4 regions of the Cutibacterium avidum 44067 genome follow, and region 1 is predicted to be linked to each of the others. Evidence: riboswitches for the same ligand, from Rfam matches in the RefSeq annotation. Region 1 holds a riboswitch; each other region holds the start of a gene.
The links. A riboswitch is a leader RNA that binds a small molecule or an ion and turns the genes downstream of it on or off. The one in region 1 is predicted to bind cobalamin.
Positions count from the first base shown of each region.

Region 1 (7,348 bases):
ACCCGACAGAAGTCTCCTCAGTGAGATCATCGTCACAGACCGACCTTCCCACTAGAGTGTTACCCATGAGCTCACATTTTGACGTTGTTGTCCTCGGAGCTGGCCCTGGCGGCTACGTTGCCGCCATTCGTGCCGCTCAGCTCGGCAAGAAGACCGCCATCATCGAGAAGGAATATTGGGGCGGTGTCTGCCTCAACGTTGGCTGTATCCCCACCAAGTCGCTTTTGCGCAACGCGGAACTTGCGCACATCGTCACAAAGGAGGCTGGCGCCTTCGGCATCGGCGGCGACATCTCCGTCGACTTCGGCAAGGCCTACAGCCGGTCGCGTGAGGTGTCCGACCGGATGGTCAAGGGTGTCCACTACCTCATGAAGAAGAACAAGATCACCGAGTTTTCCGGGTGGGGCGAGTTCACCGGGCCCAAGTCCGTCGTCGTCAAGGACGGGCAGGGTCAGGTGTCCGACGAGATCACCTTCGACAACTGCATCATCGCCGCTGGGTCCACCGTCAAGACCTTGCCGGGAACCCAGCTGTCGGACCGCGTCGTCACCTACAAGGAGCAGATCCTCTCCGACGAGGTCCCCGGATCGATCATCATCGCTGGTTCTGGCGCCATCGGCACCGAGTTCGCCTACGTCCTGGCCAACTACGGTGCCCAGGTCACCATCGTCGAGTACCTTGACCGGATGGTCCCCAACGAGGATCCCGAGGTCTCCAAGGAACTCACCAGGGCCTACAAGAAGCTCGGCGTCAAGGTCATGGCCGGCACCAAGGTCGAGTCGATCGACGACTCGGGAGACAAGGTCAAGGTCACGGTGAGTCCGGCCAAGGGTGGCGAGTCCACCGTGCTCGAGGCCGACCGAGTCCTGCAGGCCGTCGGCTTCGCCCCGCGGGTCGAGGGGTACGGCCTGGAGACCACCGGCGTCAAGCTCACCGAACGCGGCGCCATCGAGATCGACGACTTCATGCGCACCAGCGTCCCGGGCATTTACGCCATCGGTGACTGCACGGCCAAGCTCATGCTGGCCCACACCGCCGAGGCCCAGGGCGTCGTCGCCGCCGAGACCATCGCCGGGGCGCAGACCATGCCCATCAACTACGCCATGATCCCTCGGGTCACCTATTGTCAGCCGCAGGTCGCCACCTTCGGCTACTCCGAGGCCCAGGCCAAGGAACAGGGCTACGACGTCAAGGTGTCACGGTTCCCGTTCTCGGCCAACGGCAAGGCCTGGGGCATGGGTGACGGGTCCGGCTTCGTCAAGGTCGTCGCCGACGCCCGTCACAACGAGCTGCTGGGATCCACCATCATCGGACACGACGTGTCCGAGCTCATCCCGGCCCTCACCGTGGCACAGATGTGGGATATCACCACTGACGAGGTCGCCCGCAACATCTTCCCGCATCCGTCCCTGTCGGAGGCCCTCAAGGATGCTGTCGAGGGTATCGGCGGAGAGATGATCAACATCTGACGTTCTCATGTATGGCTTGAGGCGGGGTCCTGGTGACGGGGCCCCGCCTCGGCGTCTGGGCCACTAGCCCCGGTGTTGCCAACACAGAGCGGGTTCGAAGACGCGAATGGCGGGCAGGAGACCCACGACGAAGACGGATCGAGGGGCCGCAGATGACCGCGGCCCCTCGATCTCTGGTATCCGGTGTCAGTACGAGAGGTCCTCGTACTCCGGGTTGTCGATCTGGAGTTCGGCGTACCGGCTCTCGGGGGCCGAGACGTGGTACGGGCGACCCGTGGCCTGCCAGCTGAGGTTCGGCGCACAATGGACGTTCTGGGCATCGGCGTCGAGGATGATGAATCCCCAGGCCAGACGTCCTTCCTTGCCGGCGGGCAGGGTGTAGGGCCCGACGACCTGCTTGAGCGACCAGTGGACCTCGTTGACGTAGGTGAACCCGAAGGTCTGCGTCATGATCTTGGCCAGGTCACCCTGACCGGCAACCTTTGCGCTGACCTGGAGGGTCTGGGTGCGCGACTGTTTCACCTTCGTCGAGACGGGCACTGCATTGGCAGTGTTGTTCGCGACGCTGGAGGCGTCGGTCTGCTTGAACCAACGCTTCTTGGCCGTCAGGTAGGTGCCGTTCTCACCGGGGGTCGAGCACTCGGTTCCCGGCTCGTAGTCGGAGTTCCACCGTTGCGGCAGCTCGAACTGGGTGGGGTCACTGGCGGAGGCCGACTCGACCGCATGGGCGTCGGAGACGGCGAACGGGGCCACTGACAGGGCAGCCGCCGCCGCGAGTGTGACCCCGCGACGCACCTGGTGTGTCAGGAATCCCATGGGCGATCAGGCCTCGAGGGAGGGGTCGTTGTCGCGGGTGCTGATGGCGATGTGACGCTCCTTCGGAAGGCTCGCGGTGAACTCACCACCGTTGGCCTTCCAGGTGTGATCGGTGCCGCAGACGGTGTGCTGGCCACGGAAGTCCGAGACGACCCATCCGGCACGCAGGACCGCGGTCTTGCCCGGAGCCAGGTTGTACGGGCCGACGGTGTCGCCGACCTCGTAGGACTGGCTGTCGGTGTAGCTCGTCGAGAAGGTGACGTGGATGAGGTCGAGGATCGGGAAGTCGACCCCGGCCGAGACGTTCCAGGTCTTCGTCTTGGTCTCGGTGATGGTCCGGGTGATGGGCAGCGGCTCGTCGTTGTAGTTCGAGATGGTCCACGTGCCGGCCGAGCCGTCGAAGTAGCTACGGGTCCGGGTGATGGTCTGGCCGGTCTCACCGATGTTGGCGCAGGAGGCGCCGATCGTCGTGGGGTTGGCGGCCTGGGCCGGGGCGGCGGCCTGGGCCGGAACGACCGTGAAAGCGGCCGAGGCGGCGAGGGCTGCGGGAACGGCAAGCAGTCGGGTGATCATGAGTGTTCTCCTTCGTGGTCGGGATTGACGGTGGTCGTGGTGTTGAGGACGCCGAGATCAGCGATCTGACTGAGTCGGCAGGGGAACCTGGCGGTACTTGTCGGGAGTGACGTCAATCTTGCGAACGCTGCCGTCCCGGGAGGTGACGGTGGCCTCGGCCCAGAAACCGCTTGGCGCCGAGGCGGTGCCGTAGTTCGACACCAAGCTGTACTTTCCGTCTCTGCCGCAGTGGATCTCGCGATAGTTCACGCGGGTCATCGTCGTGCCATAGGTGACGCGCACGCGCTCACCGGGCTGCAGGTGTACCGCACCAAGGGCGGTTCCGACGGGCATGTAGGCACGGTTGGTGGCCCCGACGCTGCCAAGCCATCCTGCCGGCAGGCGGCCGTAGCGACCCATCCAGTTGGCGTACCCGTTGTACTGGGCACCCACGACGAAGTCGGTCACCGGGTGGTAGTCGTAGGGGGCCTTCGACCAGTTGAGGAAGTCCGTCGAGTAGCCGGGCTTGCGGTAGGTGGGCTGGATCGACGAGATGTCGTAGGGGTACCACGCGATGTCGCGGGCACGGCAGGTCTGACCCTTCGCCGGCCAGGACGGATCCTTCTGCGGAGCGACGGCGGGCTCGACGACGTGGTCGGTCGGCTTCGCCACGGACTCCAGGCTGGGGCCCGACATGGCGGTGTAGGCGTCCGATCCCATCGGCTTGCTGTTGGCACCCGCGTGGCGCGACGGGATCTGCATCGCCAGATCCGAGATGGAGCCGTCGGCGTGGATGAGGTAGACGAAGGCGTATCGCTCGGCCGGACCGGTGCCGCGAATGACGTTAGCGCCGTTGGAGTTCTGTAGGACGCCGTCGCGGCAGGTGACGAACATCGAGACGAAGTCCTTTTCGAGGACGCCGTATTCGACGCGGATCGACTCACCCGGCTTGAGCTTAACGGGACCGACGGTCTCACCCTCGACCCAGCCATTGGACAGCTTGAGGCCGATGTCAGACTTGGCGGTGGTGTTCCATCCGGAGGGGAGCTTCGCCGCCGAGGTCGCCGAAATGGCGTGGTTGCTCTCAGTTTCGATCGTGCCGGTGTACGGCACGACCTGATCGGTGCGGTTGGTGAACTGGATCGTGCCGTCGCTGAGGTAGCGTCGTCCCGTCTCACCGTAATGCCACTCGGGGTATCCCTGGGCGTGGGCGGAGGCATCCGTGCACGACTCATAGAGGTGCGCGATCGGATAGCCCTGCGGCTTGGGTGGAATGACGGCGTGAGCCGCCGGCACCTGCATCATGGCAGACACTGCGAGGACTGCCGAGGCAGCCGCCGCGAGGACTCTGCGCCCTGGACGTCTCTTCAAGGGCATGGCTTTTTCATACTCCTCACGGATTCGCATCCATAGGAATTGACGTGCTTCACAGAGCCCCTGTGGAAGTCGATGCACGCCCCTGTCAAGGAGAAGATGCACGCCCCTGTCAAGGAGAAGATGCACGCCCCTGTCAAGGAGAATAGGCAACCACCCCGGGAGGATCTGCGATCCAATGCTAGCGACGCGGAGGTTCAATTCGCAAAGGGCGGCGATCTGGAATATCCAGTAATGACGCGGTTGTGAACAGGACATGAACCCGTGATGACGAGCATGTGATCGGACACCGAACTGGGACAATGGCCCCCAGGCAGCAACAAGACCACTGAAACCCGTCGACAGCCTTTGTTTCATCTCGTGGATACATACCGAGTCTGCACGTCGCCTTTCCGGGCCGCCACCACTGCATGACCTCGCCTGTAGACAGTGTACGAGTGAGACATCCGCCACTTCTGGGACATGTCGCTCGGGATGGAGATTTCGATTCTCGGGGCGGGTTCATGAATGAGTGGGACGATTCACCACCTGCGTGGTACGGTGCGTCTCGCCGGTCAGGGAACCTGGTGCGAATCCAGGACTGACGCGCAGCGGTGTGGGTGATGGCTCGCCGCGAGCCCACTGGGTGGAGACACCTGGGAAGGGGACGAGCCGCGCGACCCCGAGCCCGAAAACCTCCCGGCGAATGCAGCCGCCGTACGCCTCGCGAGATGGGCGTCAACCGCCAGGAGTTCCTTTGCCACATGTCCGCCATCGAGACACCCATCCCTGCGCTTCGCCCGGGCAACGGCAACTGTCGGACGGATCGACGTCATCGCGGGCCCACGAGGATCACCGGTTGCCCGCCGGGCCCGTACTGCTGGTCCTGGCGGTTGCCCTCATCCTGAGCGTCGTGCTCTCGCTGGCCTTCGGCACGATCCGGCTGCCCATCGAACAGGCGTGGCACGTCCTGGATGTACACGTGCGCGGAGGCAGCGTCGAGGCCACCGTGGACCAGATCGTGTGGGGGTTGCGACTTCCACGAACGGTGCTGGCCGTCGTCGCCGGGGCCGGACTGTCCGTCGGCGGCGCCGTCATGCAGACCTTGGTACGCAACCCGTTGGCCGATCCCTACATGCTCGGGGTCTCGGCAGGGGCCAGCGTCGGGGCGACAGCCGTCATCACCACGGGAACGCTGGCGGCCTTCGGCGTGTACTCGCTGTACCTGGGTGCCCTTCTCGGTGCCCTCGTCGCGACCGCGGCCGTGTTCGGCATCGCCATGGCCCAGGGAGGTCTGAGCCCCTTGCGGCTCGTCCTCACCGGTGTCGTCATGTCCTCAGCCTTCAGCGCGATGTCGAGCTTCCTGGTCTTCCACAGCAACGACCCGAAATCGGCCCAGTCCGTCCTCTTCTGGCTGTTGGGCAGCGTGGCAGGCGCCTCTTGGCAGACCCTCGTGCCGACGGCGGTGGTGGTCGTCGTCACCCTGCTGTTGCTCATGATTGGATCCAGGTGGCTCGACGCGCTAGCAGCAGGCCCGGAACTCGCCTCCTCGCTCGGGGTTCCGGTCACCGGCCTGAGAGTCGCCCTTTTCATCGTCCAGGCCATCCTCGTGAGCGCGATCGTCGCGGTCTCCGGCGGCATCGGATTCGTGGGCCTCGTCATTCCCCACCTCACCAGGCTCCTCGTGGGACCGCGCCATCGCGTCGTCCTGCCGGTCAGCGCTCTGTTCGGCGCACTCTTCCTCGTGTGGGTCGACGTCCTCTCCCGGGTGGCAAGCCGCCCGCAGGAGACTCCGTTGAGCATCGTCACAGGTCTGCTAGGCGCCCCGGTGTTCCTACTACTGCTGGGACGGCGCCACTACCAGTACGCGGGGGCATGATGGGCACCCGACTGACCACACGACGTCTCGCGGCGCAGGTCGAGGGGCGAACCATCGTCCGAGACGTCGATCTGGACTTCGAGCCCGGTACCGTCACGGCCATCATCGGGCTCAACGGTTCGGGCAAGTCGACCCTGCTGCGTGCCATCGCCGGAATCAGCCGGCCGGCCGCCGGAGACGTGTTCCTCGACGATGTCCCCCTCCGACGTCTCTCGGCCAGACAACGCGCACGCCAGGTGTCCTTCGTCGCCCAGGAGGACTCACCACCTGGTGACCTGCTCGTGCGTGAACTCGTCGCCCTGGGACGTACCCCTTATGGACGGCCGTGGGACCACGGCGGTGAGGACGAGCATCGCATCGTCATGGAATCACTAGACCGGGTCGACATGTCCGACTACGCCGATCGGCCCTGCTCACGACTGTCCGGTGGAGAGCGCCGTCGAGTCATGCTGGCCCGTGGGCTGGCCCAGCGCACTCCCATACTCATGCTGGATGAACCGACCAACCACCTGGACCTGGCCCAGCAGCATCACCTGCTCGCACTCATCCGTGACCTCGACCAGACCGTCGTCGTGGCGATCCATGACCTCACGTTGACCGAGCGGTACGCCGATCACGTCGCCGTTCTCGCAGGGGGACGCGTGCTCACCCAGGGTCCACCACATGACGTGTTCACCCGTGGCGAGGTGAGCAAGGCATTCGGCATGAGGCTCACGCGCCACGTCGACCCCATCACGGGCCTATCCCATCTTCTCTGTGACCCGGCGAGCCCCGGCCCGTTGTGTCACACCCATCCCACTGACACATCCCGACCGGAAGGCACCTCATGACCCGATCACCACTCATCGTCGCCGGCGCGGCCGCCCTCACGAGTTGCGCCCACGTGACCCACACGAGTTCCTCGATCTCGAGCGGCTCCGGTCCCTCGACGGTCACCATCACCAACTGTGGTGCTCGCCGAGCCTTCCCCTCCCATGCGCGACGAGTGTTCGTCAACGACAGCAACATGGTCGCGATGATGTTGTCGATCGGCGCCGGCGACCAGATCGTCGCGGCGACGGGGATCAAGGGCCAGACCGATGCCTTGGCGAAGGTTTACGGCCACCGGGCGGTGTCGGCCCTGCCCGACAGTGACGGCTCCTACCCGACGCTCGAACAGGTTCTGGGCGCGCGACCCGACGTCATGCTCGCCGGGTACGGATATGGATACGGTGAAAGCACCCATCTCACTCCCGAGGAGCTGCGCGCACGGGGCATCAGTGCCTACGTGTTGTCGGAG
Region 1 covers NC_021064.1:1,060,761-1,068,108, reverse strand. The annotation lists gene lpdA (dihydrolipoyl dehydrogenase) at 66-1,469, shown strand; gene PALO_RS04875 (hypothetical protein) at 1,656-2,285, opposite strand; gene PALO_RS04870 (hypothetical protein) at 2,292-2,858, opposite strand; gene PALO_RS04865 (hypothetical protein) at 2,916-4,214, opposite strand; cobalamin riboswitch at 4,768-4,888, shown strand; gene PALO_RS04860 (FecCD family ABC transporter permease) at 5,050-6,069, shown strand; gene PALO_RS04855 (ABC transporter ATP-binding protein) at 6,066-6,899, shown strand; gene PALO_RS04850 (ABC transporter substrate-binding protein) at 6,896-7,348, shown strand, end outside.

Region 2 (7,348 bases), 960 kb from region 1:
GCTGTGGGTGGCTTCGGCCTCATCGTCGCCGAGGCCACCGCAGTGAGCCCCGAAGGCCGTATCAGCCCTTATGACACCGGGTTGTGGAATGACGACCAGGTAGCAGCCTGGCGCACCGTCACCGACGCCGTTCACAGCCTGGGCGGCAAGATCGCGGTGCAACTGGGCCATGCCGGACGCAAGGCCTCCACCGAGAAGTGGTGGCCGGGATTCCATGGCAGCGTGGTGCCTCCCGAGCACGGCGGCTGGATTCCGGTCGGACCGACCGCCGCGCCGGCGGACGGCAAGCAATACGTCGGCCTGCCCGTCACCACCCTCGACGAGGACGGCATCGCGAAGGTCATTGACAACTTCCGCTCCGCTGCTGCACGTGCCGTGGAAGCTGGGTTCGACGCCGTCGAGATTCACAGCGCCCACGGTTACCTGCTGCATCAGTTCTACTCGCCGCTGTCCAACACCCGCGCCGACGGCTGGGGCGGTGACTTCGACGGACGTGTCCGCCTGCCACTGGAAGTTGCGAAGGCTGTGCGTGACGCCATCCCTGACACCATGCCCTTGTTGGCACGTCTGTCGGTCACCGACTGGCGGGACGACGGCTGGCAGGTGGAGGACTCCGTCGAACTGTCGCGTCGTTTTGCGGAAGTCGGAGTTGACCTCCTCGACGCCTCCTCAGGAGGAAACTCGTCGGCGCCCATCCCCGTCGCCCCGGCCTACCAGGCTGACTTGGCAGCTCGAGTGCGCACCGAGGCGGGCATTCCCACCGCCACCGTCGGCATGATCTGGACCGCAGAGTTGGCCGAGGAGCTGCTCCAGAAGGGCAGTGCCGACGCCATCATGATCGGACGGGCAGCTCTGCGGGACACCAACTGGCCGTTGCGCGCCGCCCACGAGTTGGGAGTTCCCAACGAGGACGCGCCGTGGCATCCGGCGAGATTCCGGGGAGCGTGGCGCTGAGGACGTGGAGTTTCAGCGTTTCTGACGCTCGACGAAGCCCGGTGACGGCGGCGTGTTCGGTGCCACGAATCCGCCGGCCGTCAGGGGGTCGTCACGGTGTGCGTCCATGAGACGCCCAAAACGCTCAATGCCCCTACATCTTGTATTGACTCTTATTGATCAGCGTTCATATAGTGGCGACTGCACATGGTTCCCGTGTTCGCACGGGCCAAGAGGGAATCCGGTGAGAATCCGGAGCTGCCCCGCAGCGGTATACGAGAACGACCGCCGTCATCACGCACTGTGCTTCGGCATGGGAAGCGACGGCCAGTAGGCAACAAGTGCTCGTGAGTCCGAAGACCTGCCAGGTGTGGTCCCGCAACCGCGGGGCCCGGTTCGCGATCTCGCGGGAAGTGTCGCAGCGTTCATGGGGACCAGTGTCCCCGCCGCATTCCGCCCGGTCGCGTGCCTACGGCATCGCACGGAGGAATTGCAATGAGCGCCGACCCCATCTCGACCATCCGCGTCCGCAAGCGCGACGGATCCCTGGCCCCTTACGACGGCAACGAAGTCGCCGCATCCATCATTGACTCAGCCCGTGGGCTCGACGACGCCGTTGCCCGGGCAACCCTGCTGCAGGCCGAGGTGGAGATCACCCTATTCGACGGGATCACCACCGACGCCTTGGACGAGGCCGTCATCCAGGTGGCTCTGGGCAATGCCAAGGACGACCCTGCCTTCGACACCATTGCCAGCCGAATCGCCGTCAAGAAGCTGTACAAGGAGGTGTTCGGCGACACCCACGACGGTCTCGGTGACGCCAGCCCCGAGCGGGTGCGAGACCTCCACCATGCCTACTTCCCGCGCACGATCGACAAGCTCGTCGCCGACGGCCACCTTGACGAGCGACTGGGGCGGCTCTTCGACCTCGACGCCCTCGCCACGGCCCTTGATCCCGCCCGTGACGACCTCATCGGCTTCACCGGCGTGCGCACCATGGTCAACCGTTATCTGCTGCGTACCCCCGACCAGCGAGCGTTGGAAGTACCGCAATACTTCTGGATGCGCGTGGCTATGGGGCTCAGCCTCACCGAGGACGATCCGACCTCCTCTGCCCTCGCCCTCTACGACTCGATGAGCAACCTGCGTCATCTCGCGGCTGGATCCACCCTTGTCAACGCGGGCACCCCGGCTGGCCAGCTGTCCAACTGCTTCGTCATGCGCACCGAGGACGACTTGGAGCACATCGCCCGGACGATCCGTGACGTCATGTGGATCACAAAGGGCACCGGCGGCATCGGGCTGTCGATGTCTGACCTGCGCTGCGAGGGGTCACCTATTCGCTCCGACAACACTGCGTCGACCGGTCCGATCCCCTTCATGCACACCATCGACTCGACGCTGCGAGCCGTCTCCCGAGGAGGCAAGAAGCTCGGCGCTCTGTGCTTCTACATGGAGAACTGGCATATGGACTTCCCCCAGTTCCTCGACCTGCGGCAGAACTCCGGTGACCCGTACCGACGCACCCGTACCGCCGACACTGCGGTGTGGATCTCCGACGAGTTCATGAAGCGCGTCGCCAAGGACGAGGACTGGTACCTCTTCGACCCCGCCGAGACCCCCGATCTCACCGAGCTCACCGGGTCGGCCTTCTCGAAGCGTTACGCCCACTACATCGCCGAGGCCGAGGCCGGCCACATCAGGCGTTTCCACCGCACCACGGCCCGCGAACAATTCCGAGCCATACTGGTGAGCCTGCAGACGACATCCCACCCGTGGTTGACGTGGAAGGACAGCGTCAATACCCGCGCGTTGAACAGCAACACCGGGACGATCCACTCCTCGAATCTGTGCACCGAGATCTGCCTGCCCCAGGACCGCGACCACACCTCGGTGTGCAACCTGGCTTCGGTCAACCTCGCCGGGCACCTCGTCGGGCCGCGCGGGAAGCGTCGCATCGACTGGAACCAACTGGCCGCCACCACTCGGCTGGCGGTGCGCCACCTCGACAACCTCGTCGACATCACCGCTTCGGCGGCGCCTCAGGCCGAGCGATCCAACGTGGAGAACCGGGCCATCGGCCTGGGCGTCATGGGGCTGACGGACATGCTCGAGCAGGTGCGGATTCCCTACGACTCCTCCGAGGCCTGCGAGATCGTCGACCGGATCATTGAATTCATCAGCTGGCACGCCATCGACACCTCCGCTGATCTGGCCACCGAGCGTGGCTCGTACCCGATGTTCGCGGGATCCGGCTGGTCGGAGGGGATGGTCCCGGTCGACACTCTGGCCGTCCTGGAGCGCGACCGTGGCATTCCCGTTGACGTCGACCGGACGACGAGGATGGACTGGGACGGGCTGCGTACCAAGGTGAGTCGCGGGATGCGCAATGCCACTCTGATGGCCATCGCCCCGACGGCGTCGATCGGCCTGGTCGCTGGCACGACGCCGGGTCTGGACCCGCAGTTCTCCCAGATGTTCTCCCGAGCCACCTCGGCCGGGAAGTTCCTCGAGGTCAACCGCAATCTGGTGGCCGACCTCAAGGACCTCGGGCTGTGGGAGAAGGTACGCGAGGAATTGCTGCGCCGCCAGGGGGATCCCAGCGAGATCGAGGCCATCCCGGCCTCCCTACGGCGTCTGTACCGCACCTCCTTCACCCTGGATCCGATGGCCTACCTCAACGTGGCCGCCCGGGCGCAGAAGTGGGTGGACCAGGCCATCAGCCGCAACATCTACCTGGCCTCCCGGTCGGTCGGCGACATGGAGGACCTCTACACCGCGGCATGGCGAATGGGCGTCAAGACGACCTACTACCTCCACATGCTGCCCCGTCACACCGCCGAGCAGTCAACGGTGGCGGTCAACAAGGCTGCCGGACATCGCAACGGTCCTCGTCGTGGGTTCGCCACCGCAGCACGGCGTGACACCAGCACCGCGACCATCGAAAAGCCCCTGACCGAGGTACTCGACGCCGAACCCGTCATGGCCCTCGATCTCGTCGACGGCACCTCCTGCCCGGTGGACCCACAGGAGCGCCTGCAGTGCGAGTCCTGCCAGTGACCGACGACCGTTCCACCCACTGAAAGCGAGAACACCATGATCCTTGGATCCGGAATCCACGAGGGGTTGCTGCTCAAGCCCGTCATCTACCCGTGGGCCTACGACCTCTACAACCAGGCCGTGGCGAACACGTGGTTCCCCAACGAGATCCAGCTCGACGAGGACCTCGCCGACTTCGGCCGGATGACTCCCGACGAGCACCATGCCCTGACCCACCTCATGAGCTACTTCAACCCCAACGAACTGCTGGTCAACAAGGCGTTGGCCTTCGGGGTCTACCCCTACGTCAACGCAGCTGAGTGCCACCTCTACCTGGCCAAGCAGATGTGGGAGGAGGCCAACCACTGCATGGCATTCGAGTATGTCCTCGAGACCTTCCCGATCGACCGCGACGAGGCCTACCGCTCCCACGTCCACGTCCCGTCGATGGCCCGCAAGGAGTCCTTCGAGGTGGCCTTCATCAAGCGGATGACCGAGCAGACCCTCGACATCACCACCGTCGAGGGCAAGCAGGACTTCGTGCGCAACCTGGTGGCTTACAACATCATTCTCGAAGGCATCTGGTTCTACTCCGGGTTCATGGTCGCGCTGTCCTTCCGGCAGCGAAACCTGCTGCGCAATTTCGGCTCCCTCATCGACTGGGTGGTCCGCGACGAGTCCCTCCACCTGAAATTCGGCATGAACCTCATCCTGACGGTGTTGGAGGAGAACCCGGAGGTCGCCACCGAGGAGTTCGCGACCGAGATCCACGACATGATCGTCGAGGGGGTGTCCATGGAGGAGCAGTACAACCGCGACATGCTCCCCCGCGGCATCCTCGGGATGAATGCTGATTACGTCAATGACTACGTCAAGTACCTGGCAGATCGTCGCCTAGAGGAGCTCGGGTTCGAGCCGGAGTACCGCGTCGCCAACCCGGCGAAATGGATGGCCACGGCCAATGACACCCTCCAGCTGGTCAATTTCTTCGAGGCCACCAACACCTCCTACGAGGTCAATGCCCACGCCACCGGTGGTCGGTGAGATCGGGAGCGGACCCCGATCTTCGACGAGTCCCCGTTCGTGGGGTATTCGTCACCCCGTTGGCGAGCGTGCATGAAGTCGCCATGGCATGCACGCGGACGATGTCAGCCCCAAAATATGCTTTGGGACTGACATCGTCCCTTGTTAGGGTCCTATAACGTGGACGAACTCTTCAGCCCTCCCGGAGGCGAATGGCATCCGGTCTCCCCGAAATTCGTGACCGTCAAGAGGCTCATGGTCTGTCTGACCTGGGGTATCCTTACGGTCGCCCTCGCCGTCGTGCTGGGGATCGTCGTCACCTGGTGGGCCGGTGTCATCGCGACGGTCGTCGGTCTGGCCTTCACCGGATGGCGATTCTCGCGGATGCCGGCCGTCGTCGCAGCCATGGGCTGGTGCGAACGCGGAAGCGACCTGTGCATTCGTTCCGGCCCGTGGTTCCGTCGCATGGTCATCGTCCCCTACGGTCGAATGCAAGCCGTCGAGATCAACGCTGGCCCCTTCGATCGACGCTGGGGTGTGGCATCCGTGGAACTCGTCACCGCTGCCATGGCGACCAACGCTTCCATTGACGGCCTGCCCGCTGAGGAGGCCAAAGCCCTGCGTGAACGGATCACGGAAATGGCTGAGGAGAAGGACGCGGCCCTGTGACCCCGGAGGAGCAGCCCCGCGAGGAGGGCCGAACCGACATCGTCATTCCCTCCGCCCCGGTAGCCGAGCAACCTGCCTCCGCGAAGGCCGTGGAGAGGCGCCCCCACTGGGCGACCCCGCTGGTGCGCGGCTGGATGGTCATTGCTGCCGCAGCCTTCATTCTGCTCAAGCAGTTGCTCGAGGACGGCAAGGACTTGATGTCATTGTCCCTCCGCGACCTCGGAATCGGCGGCAGCATCGTCGTCATCGTGGCCATCCTGCAGATCGTTGTCGGCGCCTTCGTGTGGGCGACCACGAGATTCCACATCGACGAGGAGGAGGTGCGCATCGAGCACCGCTTCATCACCCACGAATCCGACCGGCTGGCCTTGTCCAAGATCCAAGGGGTCGACGTCGTCCAGCCCTTCGCCGCCCGGATTGTCGGTCTGGCAAGCCTCAACATTGACGTCGGGGCGTCCAGCTCCAAGAAGATCGAGTTCCTGAAGCGTCACGAAGCCTACGAGCTGCGCGACCTGCTCATTTCTCGGGCCCATCATGACGCTGCCCAGTCCCATGCTGGCAGGGCGGACGACGGCGTCGGCTCTCAGTGGTGGGATCGACGCCGCGATGAGCACGAGATCGTCAGTGTCACGGCCAAGCGAGCCCTCACCGCCGGGTTCCTGTCGATGACCTTCCTCATCCAGCTGCTGGCCCTGATCGTGTCGATCGTCATCAGCGTCGCCAACGACCAGCCGCTTGGTATCGCCGCCATCCTCGCCCTCTTGCTGACGATGATCGGTGTGGTGTGGAAACAGCTGGACGCCGCGTGGAAATTCTCCCTGCTGAGGTCAGGAGGTGCCCTCAAGGCGGTTCACGGTCTCACCAGCCTGACGACGCGCACTGTTCCGGTACGCAGGGTGCAGGCAGTGGAGGTGTCCACGCCCCTGCTGTGGCGTCCGTTGGGAGTCTCCCGCATCACGATGACGGTGCTCGGCGGGGCCGGACTGTCGGACGTCGAGCAGTCGACAGTTCTGCTGCCCATTGGTGACGACGAGCAGGTCCGCGCCGCCCTCGACGCGTTGTGGCCCGGATTCCGGCTGGACTCGGTGCACCTCAACGGAATCCCGAAACGTGCCCGGTGGTTCCGCTGGTTCGACCAGACGGTCATCGCATGGGGGTTCGACGAGGAGGTCGTCGTGACACGGGAGGGGCTGTTCAATCGCACCCTGAGCGTCGTCCCGCACGCCCGATCGCAGTCGGTGCGGCTGGCACAGGGGCCGCTACAGCGTCGGCTCGGACTGGCCGATTTTTACGTGGACACCTCATCGGGCCCGGTGACGGTGTCGTGTTCCAACCTCGACGCCACTGCTGCGCGAACCTTCGCCATTGGCCAGATGGACCGTACCCGTGCTGCCCGGGCCCGGGAGCTGTCACCGATGGACCATCCCGTGACCGACCCTGCCGGTGCTCCTGACCCCGCAGGTATTTCTGACCCCGCAGGTGCTCCTGATGCCGGCGGGCTGGTCGACGCAAGGCCAGGCGAGGCCGAGTCCGCCGCTGACCCCAGAATCTGAACCAGCTGCGCCACTTCTGCGCACCCGCGCCGTCAGGCACGGCGCCGGCGTCGCTACGTCGGGGAATACCTCTGGTACTTGCGCCGTCGTTGCTCACCTGCGCCATGACTGCGCATCTCGACGTCTGATCG
Region 2 covers NC_021064.1:100,996-108,343, reverse strand. The annotation lists gene PALO_RS00500 (NADH:flavin oxidoreductase/NADH oxidase) at 1-954, shown strand, start outside; cobalamin riboswitch at 1,125-1,316, shown strand; gene PALO_RS00495 (ribonucleoside-diphosphate reductase subunit alpha) at 1,429-3,993, shown strand; gene PALO_RS00490 (ribonucleotide-diphosphate reductase subunit beta) at 4,030-5,016, shown strand; gene PALO_RS12690 (PH domain-containing protein) at 5,380-5,664, shown strand; partial or broken gene PALO_RS12685 (PH domain-containing protein) at 5,799-6,170, shown strand; partial or broken gene PALO_RS12680 (PH domain-containing protein) at 6,330-6,800, shown strand; gene PALO_RS12675 (PH domain-containing protein) at 6,810-7,217, shown strand.
Region 2: another riboswitch for cobalamin. It lies ahead of PALO_RS00495 (ribonucleoside-diphosphate reductase subunit alpha); the one in region 1 lies ahead of PALO_RS04860 (FecCD family ABC transporter permease).

Region 3 (7,348 bases), 600 kb from region 1:
CTGGTGACGCAGGTCGAGATGATTCGTGGGTTCGTCCAGGAGCAGGATCTCAGGATCCTGGGCGAGAGCTCGGGCCAACTGAACACGCTGCCTCTCCCCTCCCGAGAGGGACGACCATGCCCGGTCAGCAAGATCAGCAACTCCGGTTGACGCCATCGCGTTCTCGACGACATCTCCGTCACGCCCTCTTCGGCGACTGAGATTGCCGATCCCCCAGCCTCCCAGATGGGGAATGCGTCCGAGCTGGACGACGTCACGCACCGTCAGTTCCACGTGAGCCGAAGGACTCTGCTCGAGAAGGGCCATCACCCGGGAGCGCTCCTTGGCCCCGATCCCGGAGAGATCACGCTCCCCCAACCACACCCGCCCCGCGCTTGGCTTCCGCAACCCGGCCAGCAGGTGCAACAGGGTCGTCTTCCCGGATCCGTTCAGCCCGATGACCATCGTCATGACCTCTGGCCGAATCTCCACGTCGACCCCGGACAGGATCATCGTCCCGTCGACCGTCCAACCAAGATCCTCAGCTCGCAACGTTGCTGCTGTCCCGGCACTCATGATCGAGACGCCTGTCGACGCAGCAGGACGACCAGCACCGGGGCTCCGACGGCCGCAGTGATGACCCCGACGGGAATCTCGGTGTCAGGGCGCAGGCATCTCGCTGCGGTGTCAGACCACACCATGAGCAGGGCTCCGACGAGGGCCGACACCGGTAGCAGCCGGGCGTGTCGTGGCCCGGTCCAGAACCTCACGATGTGTGGGACCGTCAGCCCGACGAATCCGATGGGACCGACGAAGGCCACGCTGAGAGCGGTCAGCAGGGCGGTGCCAACCATGATCATCCAGCGCACGGTGTTGACCGGTACTCCCAGGGACATCGCGCTGACGTCACCGAAGGCGAAGGCGTCAAGGGTGTGGCACAATGCCATCCCGGCGATGAGGGCCGGAACGGTGGCGACGGCCAGGGTGATCGTCGATCCCCATCTCACACCGGTGAACGACCCGAGGGTCCACGACAGGGCTGATCGAGCGGCGTTCGACTCACCACACACCATGATCATCATGGACACCGCCGCGCCGCACAACTGTCCGACGGCCACCCCGGCCAGGATGGTCCGGCTGGCGGGTAACTCCCCGGACTTGCCAGTGGCCATGGCCAGCACCATGGTCAGGGCCCCGACCGCCCCACCGAAGGAGGCCAGTGTCATGAGGACGGACTGCCCCAGAGTGCTGGAGATTCCGATGATGAGGACGAAGACCGCACCCACCGAGGCTCCACTGGAGATGCCGAGCAGATAGGGATCGGCCAGGTCATTACCGGTCAGGGTCTGCAGTACCGCGCCGCACATCGCCAGCAAAGCGCCGACGGCCATCGATCCGATGACGCGCGGAGCCCGCAGCTGCCACACGATCTGATCATCGAGAACGGTGACGTCGGCGCCCTCGATGAGGCGGAATCGTCGGGCCACCACCCTCGCGACGTCATGGACAGGAACGTGTACCGCCCCGGTCCCGAGCACCACGAGGACACTGCCGACCAAGGCCATGGCGAGGATGCCGGTGATCAGCCAACTACGCTGACGACTCACTTGCCGGTGATCTTCGCCAGACCGTCATTGAGGGTCTTCGCACCGTCCACGAGTTCGGCACCAGGGGTGCTCTGGGAGAACGGCACGGTGACGAATTTGTTCTCCTTGACGGCCTTCATCTGGCTGAGGACGGGGTCCTTCCTCATGTAGTCGATCTTCGACGTCGCCGTGGACCAACTGGCATCGGCGACCACGATGACGTCAGGGTTGGATGCGACGATCTTCTCCCAGGAGCCGTCTGCCCAACCGCCGTCGAGATGGGCGAAGAGGTTCTTGGCACCGACAGCGTCCATGAGGAGCTGGGGTCCGCCATGTCCGGCGCCGATGAACGGGGTCTTGTCTCCCGAGTCGAACCAGACGATCGACGTCCCGGTGCCGTGCTTGTTCCCGGTGACCTCCTTGAGGGCATCGCGCTGCTCGGAAATGGCCTTGTCAGCCGCATCCTTGACGCCGATGAGAGTCCCCACCTCGGTCATTTCCTTCCAGACATTTTCCCAGGTGGTTTCGGCCGAGGGCGTGCCCTTGGGGCAGCCGAAGGGGCTGATGTAGGTGGCAATTCCCTGTTTCTTCAGCTCATCACGCGTGCCGACGGCCTTGTCCGTGAAAGCGCTGGAATACGAGGACAGCGCCAGATCAGGCTTGGCGGCCAGGAAGGTCTCCTTGGACGGGTACTCCTTGGAGAGCACCTTGACCGAGTCATAGGCCTTCTTCCACTTCGCCGGGATCCCACTGTCAAGGTAGGCGGTGCCGACGAGCTTGGACTCACCGCCGATGGCCAGCACGTCCTCAGTGGCTCCCTGATTGAGGGTCACTGCCCTCGTGGCTGGTTTGTCGAGGGTGACCTGCTGTCCGCAGTTGGTGATGGTGATCGGACCAGAAGCCGACGCTGAGACCGAGGGGGACGACGATGAGGCGGAGTCCTTGGGGGCACCGGCACAGCCGGCGAGCAGGACGGCGGGAACCACCGATGCCACGAGGACGCGGCGAAGGGATGACGGGGTGACGGGCATGAGGAAGCCAGCTTTCTGTGTTCGGCGTGCGCGACCGGGTACCGACAGGACGGCGTCAGGTGGTCTTCGGGCTCGACCTCGTCTCCGTTCCCGGCTCCTTCCCAGTGCTCATGGCACCAGTGGCGTTCGCCGGGGCAGATCAGTCATACCGCTGCGCGTCAGCTCCGGCTTCTCACCGGATTCCAGCGCTGGTGGGGTCACCAGCAACCTGACGTGAGCATGTTAGCATCCCCTTCGTATGTTTTCCTCCAAGGGGTTACCTCACTTGAACAGGTCACCGAAACGCATCGTCGTCTTCCGGTAAACCTTGTTGTAGGCGGCTCGACGTGGATCTCGCAGCCAGCCCATTCCCTTACGGCCGTAACCGGGGATGAGGGTGCGCTTGACGGTCCTCGTGACTCGACCACGCGTCCTGGCCGAGATGGTTCTGGACAGGCTGGGAGTACGAATTCCGAACTTCATGGACCTGATGATAGGAGGGACGAGCCATCCTGTAAGCCGGGTTCTGTGGCCCCTCAGGGCCGGTGATCATCCATCTGTGAACGCCATTGCTGGCATCCTCCAGCCTTTCGGCTGCGCAGCCTACCCGGACGCTCGGGCGAGCAGCCCTCGAACACGTCCGCGACCTCACGGTCTTCTTGGCCTTGCTCCAAGTGGGGTTTGCCGTGCCGTCACCGTCACCGATGACGCGGTGGGCCCTTACCCCGCCGTTTCACCCTCACCGGCCCGAAAGCCGGCAGTTTGTTTTCTGTGGCACTGTCCCGCGGGTCACCCCGGGTGGGCGTTACCCACCACCCTGCTCTGTGGAGCCCGGACTTTCCTCGACAGCTCAAGACTGCCGCGATCACCCGGATGGCTCGTCCGACCGTCGATTCTACGGTCATTGCCGCATCGTCGCCACACGGGCAACGGCGCAATTCTCAGAAGGACTCCTCGGTGCGCACCAAAATCCGGTCGCACTCCTCGCAACGCACGACATCGTCCTCGGCGGCTGCGGCATAGGTGCGCAGGTCGGCCGGATTCGCAGCAATGCCACATCCCTCACACACCCCGTGGACGAGCTTGGCACATCCCATCCCGGTGCGCTCGCGCAGCATCTCGTAGAGCTTGAGGAGATCAGCCGGGACACCACCCGCCTGGGTCTCGCGAGACCGGCACAACTCGACCAGCTCGTCGTCGATCCCCTTGAGACCGGCATCGCGAGACGCGAGGACGGTGCGGATGTGCCCATCCAGCTCGATACGACGACGATCCGCGTCGGAGTGAGCGGCTTCGGCGTCCTCGACGGCCTGCATGGCGTCGAGCTCGGCGTCCTCCAGCAGGCTGATGCGTCGCCCGAGATGCTCGATCTCCTCGGTCAGCCCCTTCAAGGCCTTGTGGTCGGTGACGGAACCGGAATCGACGGTCTTCTGATTGCGATCCATGCGGGCACGGGCCGGCTCGAGGTCACCCTCGATGCGCTCCTGTTCCATCTTGGCGTCCGACAGCGCGGTCGACTTGGCGACGACCTCCTCGGCAAGGGCCCTGCGCTGGACCGCGAGGTCCTTGAGCTCGGCCAGCTCGGGCAGGGTCTGACGACGGTGCTGGGCCCGGGCGATCAGACGGTCAGTCCGTGCAAGATCGAGAAGCTTCCACTGATCCTGTGCCGCGGCTTTCACGCTGACCTCCTGCGTTCCTGGCCCCGTTGAGCAGGCCCTGTTGACATGTGGGGTTCAGCCTACCTCCCGTCGGTAGGGTGATGCGCGTAGACGGCATCCTGCCTGATCGAACACACCGACATCGATCTCGTTCCCCTTCAAGGACATCACTGACGAGTACGCCCATGTCATCGACACCTACACTGGAAGTCACACCATCAACCAACGGAGGTCCCGACACATATGACCGAGACGAGGTCGTCAGATCTGAACGAACAGATGAAGCAGGCCGAGGAACAGAAGGTCCCCAAGCGTCAGACCCCGTTCTCCAAAGCCTTCGTCGAGTTCATCCCCACGGACTGGGCCCCCTACCCCGACGAGCTTCCTGAGCCGCTCGGCTCCGTGCCCTCGGCGACTGCCCACCGTGACGCCCTGGCCTCCCGCTTCGACGGGGACCGACTCGTCATTCCGGCTGGGCATCTCATGCGCCGCAACAACGACTGCGACTACCCCTTCCGTCCCAATACCGCCTTCGCCTACTACTCGGGCCTGGGCACCGACCGGGAACCCAATGCGGTGCTCGTCGTCGACACCACCGCCGAGACCCGCGACGTGCTGTACTTCAAGCCGCGTGCCCCGCGCACGGACCGAGAGTTCTACGCCGACCCGACCTACGGCGAGATGTGGGTCGGCAAGCGTGAGTCCTTGGAGGAGATGTCAGCCATGACAGGGCTCACCTGCCGCGACATCTCTCAGCTCAACAGCGCCTTGGCAGCCGGCGACGTGACGGTTCGTGTCATCCGTGACGCCGACGAGAACGTCACCGCGACCGTCGACTCCCTGCGCCCCGAGGGCTCCGAGGAGGCCGACGAGGAGCTCTACGAGTTTTCCTCAGCCGCGCGTTTCTGCAAGGACGACTGGGAGGTCGAGCAGCTGCGCGACGCCTGCCTCAAGTCCAAGGTCGGCTTCGAGTCCATGATCGCCGAGATCCCGGAGGCCGTGCGCAAGGGACGCGGTGAGCGCTGGATGGAGGGCACCTTCGGACGGGTCGCCCGTCACCTCGGCAATGAGGTCGGCTACGGCTCGATCTGTGCCGCCGGTGACCACGCCAACACCCTGCACTGGGTGCGCAACGACGGGGACCTGCGTCCCGGAGAGCTCATCCTCATCGATGCCGGTGTCGAGGTCGATTCCCTCTACACCGCCGACATCACGCGTACCCTGCCGATCTCGGGCACGTTCTCCCCGGCCCAGCGTCGGGTCTACCAAGCCGTCCTAGAGGCCCAGGACGCCGCCGCTGCCGTCGCCAAGGTCGGACACGACCACGCAGAGATCCACCAGGCGGCCATCCGCGTCATCTGCGAGTACCTGCACGAGTGGGGCATCCTGCCAGTCAGCGTCGAGGAATGCCTCTCCCCGGAGGGCGGCCAGCACCGTCGTTGGATGGTCCACGGCACCTCCCATCACCTCGGCATGGACGTCCACGACTGCAACCAGGCACGTCGTCAGGACTACTCCGGACCGCTCAAGAAGGGCATGTGCGTCTCCGACGAGCCGGGCATCTACTTCAAGGAGACGGACCTCTTGGTCCCCGAGGAGTTCCGTGGCATCGGTGTCCGCATCGAGGACGACCTGTGCATCACTGACGGTGAACCCGAGTGGCTGTCCAAGGACTGCCCACGTCAGATCGACGAGGTCGAGGCCTGGATGGCCGACATCTGGGGACGCACCTCCCACTGATCATCAGCACCCGCTGATCACAAGCACTGCCGATGCGCAGCGCCCGGGGGTTTCAGCCCCTGGCGCTGCGCATCGTCGCCGTCATGGTGAGGCACAGGATGAGGACGGTCGGGACGGCGTGCAGGGTTCCCAGGCCGTGGTTCGACCCATTGACGGCGATGAGGATCCCAGCGACGATCTCGATGACGATGAGCACGGCGCACAGGATGTCCCAACCATTGCGACGCCCCCAGCGAGCCAGCAGGAAGACGATGGCCAGGATCATCCCGATGCCCGCAATGGCCTGCTGAGCCACCCAGCCGGCCAACGGTCCATCGCCGGCACCGCGCACGAACATGGCCCAGCCCATGCAACGGGTGAGCGACCCGGGGCCAGCAACCTGGATGGCGAAGAAGTGACCGACGACGAGGAAGACCACGGCACCGACGCCGAGCTTGGTACGCCCATTCCAGATCCACGGGGAGCGCGACCTACGGGAGACGAAGAAGGCCCGCCACATCGCACCCATCGAGATGATGGCGGCCAGCAGGTCGAAGGACGCCTCGACGGCGTTGATCCCCCACTTGATCGTCATCATGCCGAAGATCCCGGAAGTCAGTGCGCCCAGCAGGGCGACGATCGGCAGGGCGACGAGCAGCTTGTCGGCCCGCCGATACACGATTCCGACAATGACGCTCGCGACCGCGAAGATGCCGACCGAGGCCGAGATGACGCGGTGAATGAACTCCACCCATGGCTGGGTCGCATCCATCGGAGTCAGGCGTCCGACATAGCAGCCGGGCCAGTTCGGGCAGGATGCTGACGCATCGGTGGCACACACCGTTGATCCCAGGGCCAGAGTGACAGTGATGACGACGGCGGTGATCCCGAAGAGGATCGTCACCCCTTTCGGCACGGCGTTTCTGGTGGCGACGGTGTTGGTCATGAAAATCCTCGCTGGTGGTGATTGCCGTCAGTCATGGACCTGGGCTCGAATGGCCACGATCCTGCCACCACCACCGCCCGGACTTGTCGGCGGGTCTACCCGGAGAGGATCAGCCCTGGAAAGCCTTGGCCCTCATGAAGGGCATCTCGGCAACCATCTCACGGGCCTTGGCAGCCACCTTGTGCTCAGCCAGCACCTCGTAATGGGTGGCGACAACCTGCTGGACAGAGTTGAAGTCGCGCTCCCCACCCGACATCGCATACGTGATGGCAGCCGTGATCATGCCGATGATGACGCCCACGAGCAGCCCTGTCAGCAACACCACGAAAATGGCCTCGCCGGTGGTGAAGAACATCATCATGAGGCCGACCAGCAGACCCATGCCGAGTCCGGAGACGGCCCCCTGGCCGAGCACCGAGCCCCAGGTACGACGACCGGTGACTCTCTCCA
Region 3 covers NC_021064.1:1,657,026-1,664,373, forward strand. The annotation lists gene PALO_RS07565 (ABC transporter ATP-binding protein) at 1-555, opposite strand, end outside; gene PALO_RS07570 (FecCD family ABC transporter permease) at 552-1,586, opposite strand; gene PALO_RS07575 (ABC transporter substrate-binding protein) at 1,583-2,596, opposite strand; cobalamin riboswitch at 2,638-2,823, opposite strand; gene PALO_RS07580 (hypothetical protein) at 2,858-3,058, opposite strand; RNA gene rnpB (RNase P RNA component class A) at 3,075-3,456, opposite strand; gene PALO_RS07585 (zinc ribbon domain-containing protein) at 3,517-4,254, opposite strand; gene PALO_RS07590 (aminopeptidase P family protein) at 4,477-5,973, shown strand; gene PALO_RS07595 (COX15/CtaA family protein) at 6,026-6,898, opposite strand; gene PALO_RS07600 (YflT domain-containing protein) at 7,008-7,348, opposite strand, start outside.
Region 3: another riboswitch for cobalamin. It lies ahead of PALO_RS07575 (ABC transporter substrate-binding protein); the one in region 1 lies ahead of PALO_RS04860 (FecCD family ABC transporter permease).

Region 4 (7,348 bases), 990 kb from region 1:
CGGTCCAGCCCACCGACGAGGTAGCCGGTGATGCGGCGAATCCGGTCGAAGGACCCGGAATCCTCGTGACGGCCGCACTTGGGGCACTCGTCGTCGATGATCCCGGTGTAGCCGCACTGAGGATCCCGGTCGACCGGGTGGTTGATGGACCCGTACCCGATGCCGCTGGCAGCCATGTACCGCACGAGGGTCTCGAAGGCGTCGACGTTGCGTGCCGGGTCCCCCGACAGCTCGACGTACGAGATGTGACCGCCGTTGGTGAAGGCGTGATAAGGAGCCTCAATGCGGATCTTGTCCGCAGCACCGATGTGGTACCAGACCGGCACGTGGAAGCTGTTGGTGTAGTACTCCCGGTCGGTGACTCCCGGGATCGACCCGTAACGCTGACGATCCATCCGCACGAATCGCCCCGACAGTCCCTCCGCCGGTGTGGCCAGGGCCGAGAAGTTCAACCCGGTGCGCTCGGCCGCCTCGTCCATCCTCTCTCGCAGGTGGCCGACGATCCGTAGGCCGAGTTGCTGGGCCTCCTCCGACTCACCATGGTGGACGCCGACCAAGGCCGTCAGGGTCTCGGCCAGCCCGATGAACCCCACCGACAGGGTCCCGTGCTCGAGCACCTCGGCGACGGCATCGTCAGGCCCCAAGTTCTCCGAACCGATCCAGACCCCCTGCCCCATGAGGAAGGGGAAGTTCCGCACCAGCTTGTGGGACTGGATCTTGAGCCGGTCGAGCAACTGGTCGATGACGAGGTCGATCATCCGGTCGAAGGAGGTGAAGAAAGCATTGACGTCGTGGTTGGCCTCGATCGCCAGCCTCGGCAGGTTGATCGAGGTGAAGGAGAGGTTCCCGCGTCCCCAGGTCTGGGCCCGCGAGGGGTCATGGACGTTCGACATCACCCGGGTGCGGCAGCCCATGTAGGCGATCTCGGTCTCGGGATGGCCGGGCACGTAGTACTCGGCGTTGAACGGGGCGTCCTGGAAGGAGAAGTTCGGGAAGAGGCGCTTGGCACTCACCCGGCAGGCCAGCCGGAACAGGTCGTGGTTGGGGTCGTCGTCGTCGAGATTGACGCCCTTCTGCACCCGGAAGATCTGGATCGGGAAGATCGCGGTCTCCCCGCCGCCCAGACCGGCCTCGGTGGCCTCCAGCAGGCAGTGCATCACCATCCGCGCCTCCGGGCTGGTGTCGGTGCCGTAATTGATCGACGAGAACGGGGTCTGCGCCCCGGCTCGCGAATTCATGGTGTTGAGATTGGCGATGAGGGCCTCCATCGCCTGGTAGGTCTGACGACGCGTCTCCTCGACAGCCTGGCGACGGACTCTGTCGGCGACCCGGTCGGTGTCGTCGATGAGCCCGGCGAACAGTTCCGCCACCTGCTCCTTCTCATGGGCCAGCGCGGCGCCATCCGGCTCCAGCACCCACCCGGAGGCCGCCTCGCGCACCTCGTCGAGATACTCCTCGTCACCACCGAGGACCTCGAAGGTCCTCGTCAGACCGGTTTGGGCGGCCTTGACGAAGGTCTTGGCGACCCCCGGCGCCATGTCTCGGTCAAAGTTCGGCACCGCCTGGCCACCGTGTTGGTCATTCTGGTTGGACTGGATCGCAATGCAGGCCAGGGCCGCATACGACCCGATCGATTGCGGGGCTCGCAGCACGCCGTGGCCGGTGGAGAAGCCGTGCTCGAAGAGATCGGTGAGGTTGATCTGGCAACAGGTGGTCGTCAGGGTGAGGAAGTCGAGGTCGTGGATGTGGATGTCCCCGTCACGATGGGCGGCGGCATGGGTGGGGTCGAGCACCTCGAGCAGGTTGAACTGCTTGGCCGACTCGGTTCCGTAGCGCAGCATCGACCCCATTGCGGAGTTGCCGTCGACGTTGGCGTTCTCCCGCTTGGCGTCAGCCTCCTCGGCGGAGGCGAAGGTGATCTCGCGCAGGGTGCGCATGAGGGCGGACTGCTGGTCGCGGGCGACGGTGCGACGCTGACGGTAGAGGATGTAGGCCTTGGCGACGTCGTCATGTCCCTGATCCATGAGGGCCTTCTCGACGAGATCCTGGATGGCCTCGACATCAGGGGTGTCCTCACCCATCTCGCTCAGTCGGGAGAGCACCTCGAGGGCGACCTCGGAGGCCAGGAGTTCGGGGGCGTCGATGCCGCAGGCGACGAAGGCCTTGCGGACGGCCTCGACGATCTTCGTCGAGTCGAATCCGATGACCCGCCCGTCCCTCTTGAGGATGGATGCTGGTACTGCTCGCTGCTGGCTGATGGACACCGGATGAAGGGTGGTCGACATGCTCTCTCCTCGAAGCAGCGCACGAGTGGAGCAAGTTCGCCCCGGGTCGTCCCGCGCGCCCGTAGTCGTACCGGGTCGCTGACCCGGGCACTGGCAGGTCTTCGGACTTCAGGGCTTTCCGTCGCCAGACGGGTTCCTACCGAGCGACGCTTCCCAGCCGGATGGCCAGTGCGTGTGTCGCCGTCGTTCCCTGTCACCGCTGCGGGGCAGTTCCGGTTTCCCACCGGATTCCCTCTTTCCTCCCATCACCGCCAGATGTCGAGAAACCCCTACATCTGGTGTTCCGTGATGGAAACCAGCACAAGATGAAGGGTATACGCGTCTCGAAGCATCCGCACACCCGCCCCCTCGTCTCGCCGTGGCGGGCGCGCTCCCCCGCGATCAGAGCCAGTTGCCACGCCCTTCGGATCGCACATCAGGCTGGCATCATGGACACACGCCCAGGGAAAGGACACAACCCATGGAGATCACCAGCACGTCCATCAAGGAAGGCCAGCCGATCGCCCTGGCCTACGCCCACACCGATGCGGGCGGCAAGAACGTCAGCCCGCAGCTGAGCTGGACGCTCGGCCCAGAGGGCACCAAGTCCTACGCGATCACCATCTACGACCCCGACGCCCCCACTGGTTCCGGCTTCTGGCACTGGATCCTCGCCGACATCCCGGCCGACGTCACCTCCCTCGACGAAGGCGGCCCGCTGCCCTCCGGCGTGCGCGAGTGGGCCAACGACTACCAGGAGGACGGCTACTCCGGCGCCTGCCCGCCGCCCGGACCGGCCCACCGCTACATCCACACCGTCCATGCCATGCCGAGCGAGCATCTCGACATTCCTGACGACGCCGCCAACGTCCAGGTCCGCTTCGCCATACACACCAGCGAGCTGGACTCCGCGTCGATCACCGGAACCTTCCAGCAGTCCTGACGATAATCAGAGCCGCCGACCACGTGTCGGCGGTTCCTGCTTGACTGGCGTCGTGAAGCTCCGGCAGACATTGCTCACCCTCCTCGTCGCCCTCGGCCTGGTATCGATGCCGTTTTCCGCCAGTGCTGAGTCAGCAACCCCCACACCGACGACCACCAGCACCAGCTATGCCAGCGAATCCGCGGACTCCCCCAAACCTGCCGCGCCCATCACTCCCGGAGCAGGAATGGGCTGGGGCTCAGACCCGGTGTCCTCAGAACAGGCATCCCAGATGGAGTGTGCCTCCGTGATGTTCGTCGGCGTTCGCGGCTCCGGGGAAACCCCTCCCTATGGCGAGACCATCACGTCGATCCGTGACGCTGTGGCCCAGAAGTGGAAGGGCAAGGGAACCGTCCGTCAGGTCTACCTGGACTACCCTGCGGCTGACCCTCACACCCTGCAACAGGCATCGATGAGCAGTCTCCTCTTCGACGCAACCATGCCGTCGACGGAGTACTTCGACTCTGCGGCTCTGGGAGCCAAGAAACTCACCGCCCTCCTCAACGCCGAGAAGAAGCAGTGCCCCAAGGAGTGGGTCATCCTCGCCGGATTCTCCCAAGGTTCCCAGGCCATCACCCAGGCCCTCGCCCAGACCGACACCCCTCAGCGCCTGGCAGGTGCCATCCTGGCCGGGAATCCAGACCACTACCCAGGGCAGAACGTCCAGGAACTCAGTGGAGATGCCGACCGGTCAGCCATCGGAATGGCTGCCATCCTCTACTACTTGCGAGAGCGCGCCCATGCGGCCCCCGGGGCCAACCGTGACACCCAGATGCGGGCCATCATCAAGGCCACCCTCAGTCTGAGTCAGGAATCCCTTGATCAGAAATCTCTGGACGCTGACATGGTCAAGGCCGGGGCGGCGATTCCTCCCGAGGCCTACCCGGAAACCTATTCGGTGTGCTTGAAGGGTGATCCGGTCTGCGACACCGCGCCAGCCCTGACGCGCATCCTCACCTTGCAGTCAACCTGGCAGGACGAGCTCAACCAAGGCCGTCCCGTCCACATGGGGTACACCCGAAGCGTCCTGGAGGCTTCCCTGAATCGCATCGCCCAGCGCGCGAATGCCGTGGGAGCCGCCGAGGCCAAGGGTGCTCCCATCCCTCATGGACAGACGGTGACGGTCGCGACTCGCGAATGGGGCCCGTTGCAGATCGCCGTTGCGGTCGGTGCTGGAGTGCTCGGTCTGGCACTGGGCTGGTTCCTGGGACGAGCCGGACGACGTCGTCAGCGTCATCACCGCTGGCACTGAGACCTCACAGCTCGAAGAACCACTGCCCAGTAGTCAGCACGCCGATGACGTCGGCCAGCAGAAGGCCTCCAAACGCAGCGAGCATCGCTGAGATACCGCGATGAACAGCGACGGCGTGGTCCTCGCGGATGCTCGTCACCATTCGGGTGACGCGGTCAGGCCCACCGATGAGGTAGGCGATGACGAGGACGATGAGCAGGCTGTGACTGCAGACAACCCAGATGAGGGACTCGGTGACGGCCCAGCTGACATGCGGAAGGTGCGCGGCATGGACGAGCATCGCCCAGAATGCCGGGTCGATGAGCGAGGACAGGCCGACCAGGAGTCCGCTGACGGCCAGAGCCCCGGGCGCCGTCGAACGCGGTGCAGCTGAGGTGTCCTCGTCCAGTTCCTTCGTCGCCGCCCCGGGACGCAGTCGCCATGCCGCCCAACCCAGGAAGGCCACGCCAAGGATCGCCACCACCCACACCCAGACCAGGTGCGGAACATGTAGTCCATGAATTCCCAGCCGGGTGAGCAAGGCTCCCAGACCGAGCACTCCGGCAACCCCGAAGATGGCGGAGGTTCCCACCGAGGTGAGCAACACCATGACGACGCCGCGACGTCTGACGCCCAGACCGAGGGCCGCCAACAGCACGAAGGACCCCAGGGGGTCGAAACCGGCGATGCCCAAGGCGAAGGCCGCGGCGAGGAAGGACAGCACGGGGCAAGGCTACTCGGTACTCAAGCGACGCCCTGTCGGCCCCGTCATGACGCAGCGGGACAGTCTCGATTTCACTTCGATTCCCAATCCGTGCTACCGTCTCCGAGTTGGGTCCGCCAGACGGACCCGATGCGCGAGTGGCGGAATGGCAGACGCGCTGGCTTCAGGTGCCAGTGTCCCTTGGGACGTGGAGGTTCAACTCCTCTCTCGCGCACACGGAGAAGTAGCCCGTGACTAGGTTCAACACCTGGTCACGGGCTACTTGTCATTTACGAGGAAGTCCGCACAGGGGGGCATGAATGGGCACGAGACGGGTTTCATTGGGCACGTGGTGGGCACGGACTGACTGCACCAACCGAGGAGGGGCGGAGCATGGGCAAGAGGGAGAGTCACCGGAGGACGTTCGGCAGCACGAGGAAGTTGACGAGTGGGAACTGGCAGGCCCGTTACATCGGTCCTGACGGGCCTTGACCCCGGGTCTTGGACACGTGGAATCCAGCAGTTGCTGGAGGAAGCGAGATGATCAGGACTATGGCCAGGAAGAACTACTCCGATGAGTTCCGTCGGCAGGCCGTCGACTTGTACGAGTCCACTCCCGATGCCACGTTGAAGGGCATCGCCGCCGATCTGGGGGTGTCCCGGGGAACGTTGGCGGACTGGGTGAGGGCGTTCGGGACAGGTTCGACGGCTGCGCCATCAGAACACTCCTCCAGCGACGCGAAGTCGGCCGGTACCGAGTCCGCGGCGGTGAGGATCGCCCGGTTGGAGGCGGAGAACGCCCGGCTACGGGCCGACAAGGTCAAGGTCGAGACCGAGCGGGACATCCTGCGGAAAGCGGCCAAGTATTTCGCTGGGGAGACGAACTGGTGAACCGCTTCCAGTTCGTCGCCGACCACCAGCACGCCTTCGAGGTGAAGCGGTTGTGTCAGGCTGTGGAGGTCTCCCGGTCATCGTTCTACGCCTGGTGCGCCGCCGCACCGGCCCGGGCCGAACGGGTCGTGGCCGATGCCGAGCTCGCCGAACGGATCCGGACCGTCCAGGACCCGAAGACCGGTGGTGACCCCGCCTACGGGGCACCCAGGGTGACCGCTGAACTCAACGACGGCGTGCCGGCCGAGGACCGGGTCAACCACAAGCGGGTCGCCCGGGTGATGCGCCACCACGGGCTGGCCGGGATCCGGCTCCGCCGCCGGGTCCGGACCACGCTGCCCGAGCCAGCCGACCAGAAGTACCCCGACCTGCTCAGGCGGGACTTCACCGCAGAGCGGCCCAACACCATCTACGTCGGCGACATCACCTACCTGCCGCTGCCTGAGGGCCGCAATCTGTACCTGGCCACCGTGATCGACTGTTTCTCCCGCAAACTCGCCGGCTGGGCGATCGCCGACCACATGCGCACCGAACTCGTCGAAGACGCACTCAAGGCTGCCCGCCGTGACCGGGGCAGCCTGGCCGGGGCGGTGTTCCACAGCGATCACGGGTCGGTCTACATCTCGGCTGACTACGCCAAACTCTGCGGCCAACTCGGCGTCACCCAATCCATGGGTGCCGTCGGCACCAGCGCCGACAACGCCCTGGCCAGGTCATTCAACGCCACCCTGAAACGCGAACTCCTCGCTGGCGCCGCCACGTTCACCGACGCCACCAGCTGCCGGCGGGCTGTGTTCCGGTGGGCCACCCGCTACAACACCCGCCGACGCCACTCCTGGTGCGGCCACCAGTCCCCGTCCACCTACGAGGCCCACCGGGCCGCCACGCTGCCAACCGCAGCATAATCAACCAACACCGTGTCCACGATCCGGGGCGAAGGCCCTGTCGGGGCCAAGCTTCAACTTCGCTTCCCCGACCTTGAGGTCGGAATGGACAGGGCTAACGCTGCCGATCAGCAAACGGACCGCCAAGGCGACTTCCAGATAGGGACGACCGCGTTCCACGTCACTGTATCTCCAATGCAAAAGCTCATTGATCGATGCCGAGAGAACATCCGGGACGGGTACCGACCAGTTATCGTTACTTCATCCGACCGCGTCGCGGCGGCTCGCCAACTCGCTGAGGTTGGTGAAATTGGCGATCAGGTTCAAGTCGCGGCCGTCGAAGACTGGGTCGGGACCAATATCGAGGAGATCTCTCAGTACGAAGGTAATCAC
Region 4 covers NC_021064.1:74,489-81,836, reverse strand. The annotation lists gene PALO_RS00395 (anaerobic ribonucleoside triphosphate reductase) at 1-2,285, opposite strand, end outside; cobalamin riboswitch at 2,361-2,571, opposite strand; gene PALO_RS00390 (YbhB/YbcL family Raf kinase inhibitor-like protein) at 2,746-3,207, shown strand; gene PALO_RS00385 (cutinase family protein) at 3,434-4,498, shown strand; gene PALO_RS00380 (hypothetical protein) at 4,503-5,201, opposite strand; tRNA gene PALO_RS00375 (tRNA-Leu) at 5,333-5,415, shown strand; gene PALO_RS13185 (hypothetical protein) at 5,574-5,672, shown strand; one part of gene PALO_RS00365 (IS3 family transposase) at 5,733-6,057, shown strand; one part of gene PALO_RS00365 (IS3 family transposase) at 6,057-6,976, shown strand; gene PALO_RS00360 (DUF4928 family protein) at 6,989-7,348, shown strand, end outside.
Region 4: another riboswitch for cobalamin. It lies ahead of PALO_RS00395 (anaerobic ribonucleoside triphosphate reductase); the one in region 1 lies ahead of PALO_RS04860 (FecCD family ABC transporter permease).